DNA from 2 places in the Bradyrhizobium sp. B124 genome. Region 1 is predicted to be linked to the other one. Evidence: riboswitches for the same ligand, from Rfam matches in the RefSeq annotation. Region 1 holds a riboswitch; the other holds the start of a gene.
The links. A riboswitch is a leader RNA that binds a small molecule or an ion and turns the genes downstream of it on or off. The one in region 1 is predicted to bind ZMP and ZTP.

Region 1 (7,190 bases):
GAGACGTAGCCTGCAGCCAGCGGCTTGAAGCGATAGACCAGATACGGGGCCTTGTTCTCGCCCTTGCCGCCGTGGAACATCGCGGCCGCAGAGGCGTCGGAGCACACCAGCAGATGATCCTGCATCGTGCCGCGCAGGCTGTGATCCCCGTCGATGAAGACGAGGTCGGGGCTTCAGCCGGTCGACATGCGCACCCACCAGCGGTGAAGTCGAATAAGCCTGGAGATAGACCGGCTCGATGCCGGCCTGCTCCTGCAACAGATCGAAATAGGTCGAGATGAAGGGCGTCGGCGCGATCGGATCGAGTGCGATCACGGTCTTGAGATCGGCGCCGCTGTTCCTCAGCCACTTCGTAACCAGGATGAACATGCCGCCCCAGCAGCAGCCGATTTCCATACAGGAGGAAATGCCGGACGCGTTGTGCGCGCGCCAAGCCGGATATGGCGCGAGCGCGCTTCCCGGGCGGAGAATCTTGCATCCCGCCGCTGACCGCGTCCGTCCACGGCATGTCTTGCGGCCGCCCGCTTTCACCCGCTCGGGATCTTCCGGCGCACGGCCTCCACGCCGGCATCGGTGACGCGGTACTTCCGCCCCATCTCCGGCAGGATCCAGCCCTTCTCGATCATTCCGGCAATGGTGCTCGGGCCAACACCCGCAGGAAACGGCCGGCGATGTCGGATGGCGTCGATCGCGACCCGCTCCAGATGGGTGGCGACATGCGAGGGGCGCGCGCGAAACGCCTTGGCCATGATGAGGACCGACAGCACCTCGGCGCGCCGGCGCACGGCCGAAGCGCTGCGGGTCAGTTCGTTGCTGATCTCGAGAGCGTTCTTGCCGGCTCTGGCGAGTTCTCTGAGTTTCTCGTCCTCGTCAGAGCTCCAGCGCCGCACGATCCCCATCTGCTCCTCACCGCCTGGATACCCATCTCGAACCGATGCATACGCAGGCGGCGCTGATTTGCCATGTGACTTTCGGCACCTCTTGATGTGACGTTGGAGACTGTCGCCATCAACAAGGCCGATCGCGAAAACACTCCTAGTGCTTGCTGGGTTCAAGCGTGATGAGCACGCCGGTCGGTTCGGGCACGTGCGGCCGCAGCGACGTCAGCTCCGGATCGCTCCACTCGGCAAGGCTCACCACCTCGCCGGTCTGCCCCGGCATGTCGGAGCTCTGGGCAGGTTCGAGGACCTTGAGGCCACTGGTGTCGACGAAGAATGTGTGCTCGCCGAACACGCTGTTCAGCTGCGCCACCGCCGGATGATCATCCGGAAGCACCTGAGCGTTAAGTTGCGTCATGGTCTGCTTGACTTGCGTGGAATTGAGCTTCATCCGCTGTTCCTTCTTTGTTGGTTCCGGCCTTGGATGTTTCCCTGGCTGGTTCCTCCCCGCCCGCACCCCTCGCCGGGGGCTTCGAAGTCTCGAACCGATCAGGCAACGAAACGTTCCGCAGACGCGACGCATTGACCGCGTGCGCGCGGGTTCCAGATCCATCGCTATGTGACGCGTGGCACGACGCTGGGCGTGCCCACTCTCTACGTGGCGGAAGGCTTCTTCCTGGCGAGCCCTTCCAGATGCACGCGGCGCGCAGCGGTCTTGCGTGCGCGCGCCCTGGTGCGGCAGGCCCGGCAGCGCACGGCCTTGGTGAACACGTCGCCCTTGGCGGTCTCGTACCACCATTTCTGCTGCAACGGCGTCCACACCTCGGCAACGCCGCAATCCTTGCAGACGAACGGCTCGGGCCGATAGGTTCCGCGTTCGACGAAATCTGGAGTCGAATAGCTGTTCGAGGGCGCGAGCTGGCTCGTGACCACCGCAACCTCGTCGCGCGCCAGCGCGATCTTGTAGTCGCGCAGGCGCTGCCGTTCGGCGGCGCGTTGCGCCAGCGTGCGACGCCATTCCTCAGCCTTGCGCTGTTTGGCTTCGATCTCGCCCCGCGTCTGCTTGCTGCGCTTCACGCCCATACCATCCGGCTTGCACCGTATCGACGAACTTGCCGCCCGGCAGCCCGGCCACATCAGGACGATGTCACTGACAGGCTGCAGGTCAGCGCAGGCTTGCCATGGTAGCCGCAGCAGTGCCGGGCGGCCAGATTGATCCGGGCGGAGGTTAAGTCTGCCCCTGCTCCGCCGGCCGCATGCGGATCAGTGCATCGAGAACCAGGACAAGTACGGGACGCTGCTCGTCGTTGACGAGCTCGGTCTTGAAAATCACGACGGCGTCGCGTCGCTCCGGCCTGATGGTGATTTTCTGGATCCGGGATTGGCCGGTGAGCGTGGCGCCCGGGCGGACCGGGCTCGGCAAGCGGATCTCGAAGCTCCGCCCGACGATGCCCGCCACCTTGGTCCAGATCGCCTCCACGACGAGCCGTTGATAGATCGCGATGGTATTGAAGCCGCTTGCGATCAGGCCGCCGAACGGGCCCGCCGCGGCCGCGACGGGATCGGTATGGATCGGCACCGGATCATATTTCCCGGCGAACTCCAGGATCTCGGCTTCGCCGATCGTGTAGGTGCCGAGCTAGAATGTCGGGCCTTCGGTGAGATCTTCCGCATACAGCATCGCGCGTCTCCGTCTGTCGCGCGACGATAGACCAATGCTGCGGGCTTTCCATTACCTCCGACGTCAAGAACTTCGCGCGCAGGTCTCCGGGCGCGAGGCAGCGACGCGAGCCGCACCCGCCGCCCGCGTCTTGCTGCAAGCATACCGCTGCTATTGCAGCCGGGCCGCCCTCGCCTTTGCCGCCTTCACCGTGTTCTCCATCAGGCAGGCGATTGTCATCGGGCCAACGCCGCGCGGCACCGGCGTGATCGCGCCGGCGACCTGCACCGCTTCGTCGAAGGAGACGTCGCCGCACACCGCGTAGCCGCCGTCCGGCTTCTCGACGCGCGTGGTGCCGACGTCGATGACGATGGCCTGCGGCTTGATCCAGTCGCCGCGCACAAGGCCAGCCTTCCCCACCGCGCTGACCAGGATATCGGCCTGACGGCAGATCTTGCTGATGCCGCGGGTGTGGATGTGGGTTTGCGTCACGGTCGCCTGCTCCTGCAGCAACAGCGCGGCCATCGGCTTGCCCACAATGTTGGAGCTGCCGATCACCACGGCATGAGCGCCGGTGAGATCTGGCCGGATCGACTTGATCAGCCGGAGACAGCCGAGCGGCGTGCACGGCACCAAGGCATCGTCGCCGTGAAACAGCCGGCCTGCGTTCAGCGCGTGCAAGCCGTCGACATCCTTGGCAGGATCGACCGCCGCCATCACGCGCAAGGCGTCGATGTGCGCCGGCAGCGGCAGCTGGATCAGGATGCCGTCGATATCGTCACGTGCGTTGAGCGCGTCGATCCTGGCGAGCAGATCGGCCTCGCTGGCGTCATCCGGCAGGCGTTCGACCTCGCCGCGCAGGCCAAGCCGCTCGGCCATCCTGACCTTGCTCTGTACGTAAATTTGGCTCGCCGGGTCACAGCCAACCAGCACGACCGTAAGCCCGGGCGCGCGGGGCAGCCGGTCCAGTTCGCTCGCAACCTTGTCGATGACAATTTGGGCATGTGCATGCCCATCAAGAATGTTCGCCGTCATGGCACCTCCGTTTCGAAGCGGTGCCCAGGCGCGCGGCGTTCAGTCTCTGCGCTCCCCGATGGTGGTCCATCCAAGCGCCAGTCGCGCAGATGGCGTCCTCATAGCCGCCCGGCCCGGCAAACGCAAATCACGCACGCTTGCGGCCGACCCGGCGACGAATTGCCCCTGTTTTTGCCAGTGGATCGGTGCCGGGCGGGGCCCCTCCGGGGGTAGGATTCGGGCAGAACTTGCGATAAGCCTCGGCGCTTGCCGGGCTTTTCCGATCCCCGGCGCCATCCTTCCGGTCATCACGCCACTTCGGACATTTTCACCATGAGACATATCATCCTCGCGCTGGCGCTCCTCTGCCCGGCTGCCGCGCTTGCTCAAGGCACCGCTCCAGCCACCACCCCACCCCCCGCCGCCGACAAGCCGGCGGCGGCCGCGCAGCCGATGGTCGGCGACAAGCCGCTGGTCCAGGTCGGCAAGAAATCGGCGGCCAAGAAGGGCGAGAAGGCCGCAGCACCCGGCAAGCCGCAATCGGTCGCGCAGAAGCTCCAGGCCTGCCAGGACATCGACGACGCCACCAAGGAGCGGCTGATGTGCTACGACGAGATCTTCAAGCCGCAGCCCAAGCCGAAGGCCGCCCCTGCCAAGGGCGTCGCCGAATGCCGGTTCGTCAAGGAAGAGGACGAGCGGCTGACCTGTTACAACGGCTTCGCCGACAAGATTCCGCGCCTGCCGCGCTAACCGGTTCCGGCCACCCGGGGCGCCTTCCCGCAACCGGTTTTACCTGGCTGACATCGCGGACATGAAAATGCCGCCGCAAGCGTTTGCGGCGGCTTATCGATTGCCGGTTGCCGCGTGTCCCTGCCTACCAGGTACCGAAGCCGCCGAAGAAGCCCATGCGTGGCTGCTGTTGCGCGACACGGTAGGGCTGATACATGCCGGGCTGGGCCAGCCGCATCGGCTGCTGGGAATGGGTATGGCTGCGCGCAATCTTGCGCTTCTTCGGCGCCTGCACCGGCTGCTCGGCCGGCTTCGCCTCGGCCACGACCGGCCCCTTGCGCGCGTCAGCCTTCTCCGGCGGAATGAACTGGGCGAACGTGTCACGGACGCGGGCCTGCGCCGACGCATCGCTGGCAGCCGCCGGGGTCGCTGCGGCAACCGCGTTCACCTGCGACGGAACGATGGTCGGCAGGTTGGTGTCGTACACCACCCGCTCCGGCAGTTTCTGGGTCGACTTGATGCGTACCATGGTCTTGTTGTCGACGCCGGGCGACGACAGACCCTGGCTGGCGACCACAGCCTCCTGCGGTACGATGGCATTGACGACGAAGAGCAGCGCGAGCAGCACGCCACCAACGAAAAGGAAATAACGCGCCACAGGCATTTTGGTAGCTCCCCCCGCGCTACGGGCGCGGTTCAACTCGACGCGACGACATCTGTCATCGCGCAACGAATTCATCGTCTGCGCATGATCACCCGGACAAACGCCATCGCGCTCCCGGGTCGTTCTCTAACGGTCGGCTTATTAGTTAGTTCCTGCCTGGCCGTTACGGTTCACCCGGCAAGTCAATTTGCGGTCACTTTTTCGGGATGCAGGGTTTAGGCGCGGCTGGCGGTCACGACAGTGCATTTCGCCTTGTTTGCGTTAACGTTTACGAACCCGATCAGCATCCGCGGGTAGGTCTTGCGGCTTTTCATGGCGATGGTGTCCGGGATCAGCCGCTTGCGTTCGGTCACGGGACTGCCGTCGCCCCGGATGAAGGCGCAGGCGATCTCGATGTCCTTCACCGCGAAATCATTGGCATTGCGCAGCGTCAGGGTGACCAGCACCTTCGAACCCAGCCCGCCACGCTGCCAGGATTGCGAGGCGATCCGCAGCCTGTCCAGCGGCGATCCTTCGGTACCCGGCCCGGACGCTTTGGCCGCCTCGGCCTGCTGCGCGGCGGTGGCCACGCCGACCGTGGCCAGCTCACCTGCCGGTGCGGCTGGCGCATCCTTTGCAGCTTGATTTGTGATTTGGCCGGGCTGCGCCCCGGTCGATGCATCCTGCACGGAAGACACCGGCCTGACATCCCGGTCTTCGGCATCGCTCGGCTCGGGAAGCATGAACCACGCCGCAATTCCGGCGACCGCGATCACCGACAGCAGCAGGCTGGCGTAAAAGCCGCCACCGCCAAGACGTCCGGCGGCAACCCTTCGAAACGACGCCAAGCCGATCCGCATCGTCGTGCCCTCACCCTCGACGCCCGATCGAGCCGCCACCCAGTATAGAAGCCGCAGGCATCGCAGCATGCGGCATCCGGGACGGCCGCAGGTCGAGCGGCCACGCGAGAACAATCACCGACGGCCGGAATGGTTTCATTCCGGGACGACAATCTTGCGGCTGGCATCACGGAGGGATGGTATCCCAACGGACCGATCGCTAGATTTGCGCAGCCCGAGAGCGAGTGCCGCACCCCCAAGAGCGCGCGAGAACAACAAGGAGACCGCAATGCCTGTCGTCACCTGGGACCACGTCCATCTGCGCAGTCCCGATCCCGAGGCCACCGCGACCTGGCTACGCGACATTCTGGGCGGCGAGATCATCCGCGGCCCCGGCCGCATCGACGTCCAGCTCGGCGGCGCCAAGGTGTTCATCGCGGAGGTGACGCAAGGCGACGGCGTCAACGCCCCGCCGGTGACGCCGTATCAGGGGCTCGATCATTTCGGCCTGACCGTGAAGGACATCGACGCGGTCGCGGCCGAGATCAAGGCCAAAGGCGTCGAGTTCACCAAGGAGCCGACCACGATCCGCCCCGGCGTGCGGATCTGCTTCATCCGCGGCCCGCAGGGCATCTCGATCGAGCTGCTCGAGCGCGACCAGAAATACGTGTGAGCGACGACCGATCCGCTACGTCATGCTGCCGGGCATGAAGCAGCGGATCGTCACGCCCATGTAGCTCTTGATCGGCCAGACCATGGCGCGGCCGACCCGGTTGGGCTCGGTGACCACAGCCTCGTCGGGGACGTCGACCCAGGCTCCGTCGAGACGCACGCGGTAGTGCCCGTCCTTCGATTCCCAATCGACGTCGCTGACCGCGCTGCCGTCGGCATCCGAGCAGCACGGGCCCTTGCCACTACGCAGCCCGTCGAACCATTCCTTGAGCGGCGAATTGGCGTAACGGCCGTCGGGATCGCGCGCCCGCGCGATTTGCACCGCTGCCGCCAACACCAGCATCATCAGCCCGAGAGACACCATCACACGGCCCACACGATGGACCCAAGTTCCATTGGCATTGCGAGGACGCGCCAATCGGCCGCCCGAATCAATCCAGTCCGACATGTGTTCGCTCCAGCACTCACCGGCCAGTGCAACCAGAGCTATGCATTTCGCGGGCCAGTTCGATTCGCGCGCACGGTCCGCTGTCATCGCGCCGTCACACCGCCTGGCAGGAACCGAGGGTTCACGGCCACTCCGGACCCCCCGGAATCAACCTGCCGCATTGCACGAGGTTGCTCGCTTTGGCATAAAAAACCAATCCGGATTGCTGCGGGCGCGGCAGCCGGTAAATGGGACAATATGAAGAACGGGCTGTACTCAATCCACGTCACCCTGCTGGACGGACGCGTCGGCAAGGGCAGCGGAGTGA
Region 2 (7,190 bases), 3.7 Mb from region 1:
CTCGCCACCGCCGGCGGCCTGGTGTTCACCGGCGAAGGCAACGGCAAGTTCGCGGCCTATAATTCGTCGAGCGGCAAGGAGCTGTGGAGCTTCCGCGCCGGCGCCGGCGTCAACGCGCCGCCGTCGAGCTACATGATCGGCGGCAAGCAATACGTCGTGGTCGGCGCCGGCGGCAACACCCAGCTCGATTACAAGCGCGGCAACAACATCATCGCCTTCACGCTCGACTGAGCCGGGGCGGGATGCATCATCGCGCGTGCAAGCACTGACGGCGAGGCGGGACCGGTTCGGTCCCGCCTCTGTTTTCTTCGGATGGGCCAATGTTCGGTAAATTGATGATGTGCGGCGCCGCGCTGCTGCTGATGGTGGCGCAAGCGCGCGCGGAGACGATCGAGGAGAAGGTGCAGGTCTGCACCGGTTGCCACGGCGAGAACGGCAAGCCCGTCGACAAGACCATTCCGACGATCTGGGGCCAGCAGGCCGGCTATCTCTACATCCAGCTCCGCGATTTCAAGCGCGGCGATCGCAAGAGCGAGATCATGCAGCCGATCGCGACCCAGTTCGAGCGCGACGACATGCTGGCAATCGCGGAGTATTTCTCGCAGAAGCCATGGCCTGACCTCGGCCAGCCGCGCGCGCCCAAGGACGTCGCAGCGAAGGCGCTCAGTGCCAGCGCTTCGGTCGGCTGCCCGGCCTGCCACCTCGATCGCTTCCAGGGCGACGGCACGGTGCCGCGGCTCGCCGGGATGGGACGGGATTACCTCGCCAAGACCATCGCCGATTTCCGCACCCGCGCGCGCGGCAACAATCCCGGCATGTCGGACCTCATGATAGCGACGTCGCCGGACGACCTCGCCGCGCTGGTGGACTACCTAGCGGGGTTGTAGCGGCGGGCAGGTTGACCCTCACGCGAGCGCAAGGCTGTCGCATATGCGTATTTGGCGGTCGGGTCGGGCGCGAGCGCCCGACCCCGTTCCGCGTATCTGAGCGTCAAAGTTCCGGTCAGTTCGGTCGAGACCCGGACACCACGCCTGGAACGGGAAAAGCACGGCACATCTCGATGCACTCCGACCTGATACGCGCGACGACCGCCTCGTCTCCGTTCGCCTGCAGAGCCCCCGCAATGAACTCGGCGATACGGCGCATTTCGGGGTCTCCCATGCCACGCGTGGTCGCCGCCGGTGTCCCAAGGCGAATACCGCTTGGCCTGAGCGGCGGGCGCGGATCGTCTGGAATAACCTGCTTGTTTGTGGTGATGGCGATGGCATCGAGCACGTCCTCGGCTGCTCGCCCGTCCAGTCCGACGGACGCGACCGTATCGACGACCATCATGTGATTATCCGTCCCGTCCGTGACCAGCTTCATCCCGCGATCCATCAGCGCGCCGGCAAGAACCTTCGCATTGCGCAGAACCTGCCGCGCGTAAACCTGGAAGTCCGAGGTCGCCGCCTTCTTGAGCGTCACGGCAATCCCGGCCACGACGTTCATGTGAGGTCCGCCCTGCAAACCTGGAAAGACGGAAGCATCGATCCGACCGGCATTCTCCTTCCGGCACAGGATGATCCCGCCGCGGGGGCCGCGCAGTGTCTTGTGGGATGTCGTCGTCATGACGTCGAAGCCGGCATCAAGCGGATTGCGCATGACGTTCGCGGCAACCAATCCGCCATAGTGGCTCACGTCAGCCATCGTGAGCGCGCCAACTTCGTCGGCGATACTCTTGAACGCTCCATAGTCCAGGTCGCGCGGATAGGAGCTGTAGCCGCACAACACCATCTTCGGACGTGCTTCACGCGCAATCGCGCGCAGCTCATCGAAATCGATCGCGCCGTTTGACGGGGCCGTCTTGTAGCGAACGAAGTTGAACAAACGCCCCATGTGGGACACCGGCGCGCCGTGGGTGAGATGACCGCCGTGGGACAGGTCCATGGCGAGAATCGTGTCGCCGGGCTGCAACAGGCCGAGATAGACGGCCTGATTCATCGGTGATCCGGAAAGCGGCTGAACGTTGGCGTGCTCGGCACGAAAAAGCGAGCAGGCCCGCTGGCGTGCGAGGTTCTCGATGCTGTCGGTATATTGCTGGCCGCCGTAGTATCTGCGTCCCGGATAGCCCTCGGAGTATTTGTTGGTGAAGACCGATCCGAGCAGCTCAAGCACCTCCGGGTAGGTGTAATTCTCGGACGGAATCAGTTCGACGCCGTCCTGTTGACGGCGCTCTTCCCCTATAAGGGCGGCAGCGATCTCTTGATCGTTGATGAACAGTTCGTTGTAAAATGACGGCATGCTCGGGCTCCTCAACACGCTGATTTTCCAGCAGATTGGTTGCCCAGGCGATCGGCGTTGAAACCCTTCGCGCTTCCCCGTGGTCGATTCCACGTTAGCTCGCCAGTCGCGCGATAGGACGAATGAGCACGGAGACTCTTCGTAGAGGAGAATTTAGCCGACCTGCGGACCTTCCGCAACTAATGAGTCCATCGCGTCATGCTTCAGCGCGGCGTCAGCTCCTCGCGCAGCGCGGACAGGACGGTGAGATCGGCGGCGTGCTTGCCGGCCTTGTCGGCCAGCGCCGCGTCGGCGCCGTGAGCGAGCAGCGCTTTCGCGATCGCCGGGTGGTTGCCCTCGGCGGCGATCATCAGCGCCGTGCGTCCCCGCGCGTCGCGTTCGTCGACCCCGGCGCCCGCGTCCAGGAGATACGCGACAACCTCGAGCGCCTGCGCCTCCGGCACGGTCTCATCCGGCCCGGCTGCCCACATCAGCAGCGTGAGGTCATTGGCGTAGCGGGCGTTGATGTCGATATCGAGCGCGAGCAGTTGCTTGACGATGCCGATCTGGCCGCCGGCGGCCGCATACACGACCGGCGGCTTGCCAGTGTCATCGGCCTTGCGGCCGTCGGCGCCGCGGGCCAGCAGCATGCGCACCACCATGTCCCGGCCGGCATAGGCGGCGGCCGCGACCGCCGATGCGCCGCTGCGTCCGGTGAGATTGACGTCGGCGCCGCGGTCGATCAGGCGCTGCACGATCGCGACATGACCGCGCTCGGCGGCAAGATACAGCGCGGTCGATCCCGCGAGGTTGCGCGCATCGACCGGCGCGCCACGGGCCAGCAGCAGGTCGACCATGTCGAGATGGCCGGAACGGGCGGCGTGGCTCAGCGGCCTTGCGCCGAGCCGGTCGCGGGCATCGACCGAGGCGCCGCCATCGAGCAGCTCGGTGGCGAGATTGATGCAATCGGCATTGGCCGCCGCGAACAAGGTCAGCGAGATCTCGACCGCGCTGAACTGCGCCTTGTCGGTTTCGTATTTGCGGATCAACTCGCGGCAGCGTGCCGGGTCGGCCGCAGCAAAGCTGCTGTGAACGTGGCCCGCAACAAGCAGCACGGCGAGAGCGATGCGGCGAAACAATACGTGTCCTCCGTATGGTCTGCTGACAGGTCGGCCATTCCGATTGAGCGTCGCATGATCCTTGGATGCTGCCAAGCCGCGCGGCGTTGTGCCACTCTAGCCGGTCTGCCCGGTGCTCGCATTGGCAACGGCGCGCGCGACGTTGGCAATCACCTCGTTGCACTTCTCCATCGGAGCACTTGCCCCAGTCAGGTAGACCGTCACCACGATCGGCTTGCGGCCGGGCGGCCAGAACACGCCGATATCGTTATAGGTGCCGCGTTCGCCGGTGCCGGTCTTGTCGCCAACCCGCCAGTCGCGCGGCACGCCGGCGCGCAGCCTCGTGTCGCCGGTCTTGTTGGCGACCATCCAGTCCACGAGCTTCTGGCGCGAGGCGGCCTTCAGGACATCACCGATCACCACGCGCTGCAAGCTTTTCAGCATCGCAACCGGGCTCGTGGTGTCGCGCAGATCTCCCGGCACGGCTTCATTCAGCGCCACCTCCCAGCGATCGAGTCGGCTGACATTATCGCCGATGGTGCGGAAGAAGCTGGTGAAGCCGGCAGGCCCGCCGATCTCGCGCATCAGCAGGTTGGCGGCGGTATTGTCGCTGAGAGTGATGGCGGCCTCGCAGAGTTCGGACAGCGTCATACTCGATCCGACGTGTTGCTTGGCCACCGGCGCGTAGGCCAAGATATCCTTGGCCTCAACCTGCACGCGCTGGTCGAGGCTGGATTCGCCGCGGTCGACCCGGTGCAGCACCGCGGCCGAGGCCAGCGCCTTGAAGGTGCTGCACATCGGGAACCGCTCGTCACCGCGCCGGCTCGCGCGCAATCCGGTCTCCATGTCGAGCGCGGCGACGCCGAGCCGGCCGCTGGTCGCGAGCTCGATGCGTGCAAACTCCTCCTGCAGCCGTTTTGCCGGTCCGCCTGGTCCCGCCGCTGCGCTCTGTCCGGCCGCTGCGCCTGACCGCGGCAAAGTGCAGGAAACTGCAAGGCCCAGCGCGCGCAATCCAAATGTCCGTTTCGTCAGCATCTCTCGTCTCCGTTGGCGGCGCGAACCTGCCGGGCGGCGTGACGGAGCACAAACAATCATTTATACAACGAGGCATGAGGAAAACTTGGTCATGACGCCGTGCGCCGGCACCTCCCGCTGAACGCGTTGCGCGCCTTCGAGGCCTCTGCGCGGCTATTGAGCTTCACCCGCGCAGGCCTGGAGCTGCGCGTGACGCAGACCGCGATCAGCCACCAGGTCAAGCAGCTCGAGGATCTCCTGGGCGCGAGCCTGTTCCGCCGCCTGCCGCGCGGGCTGGTGCTCACCGACGAGGGGCTGGCGCTGCTGCCGGTGCTGTCAGACGCGCTCGACCGGATCGGTGCGGCGATCGACCGCATCGAGGCCAAGGGCACGCGCGAGGTCGTCACCGTCGGCTGCGTCACGACGTTTGCGACCGGATGGCTGCTGCAGCGGGTCGACCGGTTCAAGCGCGCGCATCCCTATATCGACCTGCGCCTGCTCACCAACAACAACCGCGTCGACATCGCGGGCGACGGGCTCGATCTTGCGCTGCGCTTCGGCGACGGCTCCTGGCACGGCACCGAGGCGATCCATTTGCTGTCCGCGCCGCTCTCGCCGGTGTGCTGCGCTGAGGTGGCGGGCCGGCTGCGCAAGCCATCCGATCTCACGCAGGAATTCCTGCTGCGCTCCTACCGCGCCGAGGAATGGCCGCTGTGGTTTGCGGTGGCCGGCGCGCCGTGCCCGAAAATCCAGGGACCGATCTTCGACAGTTCGGTTGCGATGGCCGAGGCCGCGGCGCGCGGCGTCGGCGTCGGGCTGGTGCCGACTGCGATGTTTGGCAATGAGCTGGCCTCCGGCCGGCTGGTGCGGCCATTCGCGGCCGAAGTGCCGGCGGGGTCCTATTGGCTGACCTGGCTGAAGTCGCGGGAAGTGACGCCAGGCATGCGCGCCTTCCGCGACTGGCTGCTCGACACGCTGCGCGCGGAGGTGAGTGAGGTGGACGACGTGAGGGATGCGCCGCACGTGCCTGCCGCGCGGCCCAAGCCGAAAGCCAAAGCGAAGGCCAAGACAAAGACTGCGACGAAGCGGCGGTGAGCAAAGGCTTTTGTCCGTCATCCTGAGGTGCGAGCGCAGCGAGCCTCGAAGGATGCACGGCCACCAGTCGGGCCGTCGACCCTTCGAGGGCCGCTGAAGAAGCGGCCACCTCAGGGTGACGGTGAGGGAGTGGGGCGCGCCGATACCTCGATCGTCGCAGGCGCGCCACCTACGCCAGATGGCACGCCACAGAATGCCCGTTGCTGCCTTCGCGCAGCTCCGGCGCGGTTTGCCGGCAGCGCTCTTCGGCGATCGGGCAGCGGGTGTGGAAGTGGCAGCCCTTCGGCGGATTCATCGGGCTCGGCACGTCGCCCTTGAGGCGGATGCGCAGTTTTTTCGCCTTGGGATCCGCCACCGGCACGGCCGAGAGCAGCGCCTTGGTGTAGGGATGCTGCGGATTCCGGTAGAGATCGCTGGCCTTGGCGAGCTCGACGATGCGGCCGAGATACATCACCGCGACGCGGTCGGAGATGTGTTCGACGACAGAGAGATCGTGGGCGACGAACAGGTAGGTTAGGTTCAGCTCGGCCTGCAGATCTTCGAGCAGGTTGATGACCTGGGCCTGGATCGAGACGTCGAGCGCCGAGACCGGCTCGTCGCACACGATCAGCTTCGGCTCCAAGGTCAGTGCGCGGGCGATCGCGATGCGCTGGCGTTGGCCGCCGGAGAATTCATGCGGATAGCGCCGCATGTGCTCGGCCTTCAGCCCGACCTTGACCAGCAGGCGCGCGACGCGGTCCTCGCGCTCGCTGGCCGAGGTCACGAGGTTATGGATGATGAAGGGTTCGGCGAGGATTGCGCCGACCGTCATGCGCGGATTGAGCGAGGCGAACGGGTCCTGGAAGACGAGCTGCATGTTGCGCCGCATGGCGCGCAGGTCGCCGCCGCCAAGCCCGATCACGTTTTGGCCGTCAAACACGACTTCACCCGAGGTCGGCTCGATCAGCCGCAGCACGCAGCGGCCGGTGGTCGACTTGCCGCAACCGGATTCGCCGACCAGTCCCAGCGTCTCGCCGCGGTTGACCGCAAACGACACGCCATCGACCGCATAGACCTGGCCGACCTCGCGCGACAAGAGGCCGCCGAGCACCGGAAAGTGCTTCTTCAGATTGCTGACGCGCAGCAGCGGTTCGCTCATGACGCGTCTCCGAGGTGGCAGGCCATGCGATGGCCGGGCGCGATCTCGCGCAGCCGCGGCTCCTGCTCGGTGCAGATGCTCATGGCGTGTTTGCAGCGGGAAGCAAAACGGCAGCCGGGCGGCGGGTTGATCAGGATCGGCACCGAGCCGCCGATCGCTTCCAGCCGGGTCTTGTGCTCGGCGTCGAGATCGATGCGCGGGATCGAGCGGATCAGGCCCTGGGTGTAGGGATGGCTCGGATTGCCGAACAGTTCGTCGACCGGCGCTTCCTCCACCACCTTGCCGGCATACATCACGACGACGCGCTGCGCGGTCTCCGCGACCACGCCCATCGCGTGGGTGATCAGCATCACCGCCATGCCGAGGCGCTCCTTCATGTCCTGCAGCAGGTCGAGGATCTGCGCCTGGATGGTGACGTCGAGCGCGGTGGTCGGCTCGTCCGCGATCACGAGCTTGGGCCGGCAGGCCAGCGCCATCGCGATCATCACGCGCTGGCGCATGCCGCCGGAGAACTGGTGCGGATAGTGATGCACGCGGCCTGCGGCATTTGGGATCTGCACGAGCTG

Region 2: another riboswitch for ZMP and ZTP. It lies ahead of glyA (serine hydroxymethyltransferase); the one in region 1 lies ahead of AAFG13_RS08380 (tetrahydrofolate dehydrogenase/cyclohydrolase catalytic domain-containing protein).

What each region holds. Positions count from the first base shown of each region.
Region 1 is NZ_CP152413.1:1,746,943-1,754,132, forward strand. Features, by position in the region: gene AAFG13_RS08355 (hypothetical protein) at 1-125, opposite strand, end outside; gene AAFG13_RS08360 (hypothetical protein) at 528-899, opposite strand; gene AAFG13_RS08365 (hypothetical protein) at 1,036-1,329, opposite strand; gene AAFG13_RS08370 (zinc-ribbon domain containing protein) at 1,533-1,955, opposite strand; gene AAFG13_RS08375 (MaoC/PaaZ C-terminal domain-containing protein) at 2,107-2,502, opposite strand; gene AAFG13_RS08380 (tetrahydrofolate dehydrogenase/cyclohydrolase catalytic domain-containing protein) at 2,710-3,573, opposite strand; ZMP/ZTP riboswitch at 3,589-3,668, opposite strand; gene AAFG13_RS08385 (hypothetical protein) at 3,886-4,302, shown strand; gene AAFG13_RS08390 (hypothetical protein) at 4,427-4,945, opposite strand; gene AAFG13_RS08395 (hypothetical protein) at 5,161-5,853, opposite strand; gene AAFG13_RS08400 (VOC family protein) at 6,053-6,436, shown strand; gene AAFG13_RS08405 (hypothetical protein) at 6,452-6,883, opposite strand; gene AAFG13_RS08410 (GrlR family regulatory protein) at 7,121-7,190, shown strand, end outside.
Region 2 is NZ_CP152413.1:7,172,056-7,179,245, forward strand. Features, by position in the region: gene AAFG13_RS34170 (PQQ-binding-like beta-propeller repeat protein) at 1-231, shown strand, start outside; gene AAFG13_RS34175 (c-type cytochrome) at 321-887, shown strand; gene glyA (serine hydroxymethyltransferase) at 1,003-2,280, opposite strand; ZMP/ZTP riboswitch at 2,315-2,400, opposite strand; gene AAFG13_RS34185 (ankyrin repeat domain-containing protein) at 2,484-3,398, opposite strand; gene bla (class A beta-lactamase) at 3,495-4,412, opposite strand; gene AAFG13_RS34195 (LysR family transcriptional regulator) at 4,512-5,486, shown strand; gene AAFG13_RS34200 (dipeptide ABC transporter ATP-binding protein) at 5,656-6,624, opposite strand; gene AAFG13_RS34205 (ABC transporter ATP-binding protein) at 6,621-7,190, opposite strand, start outside.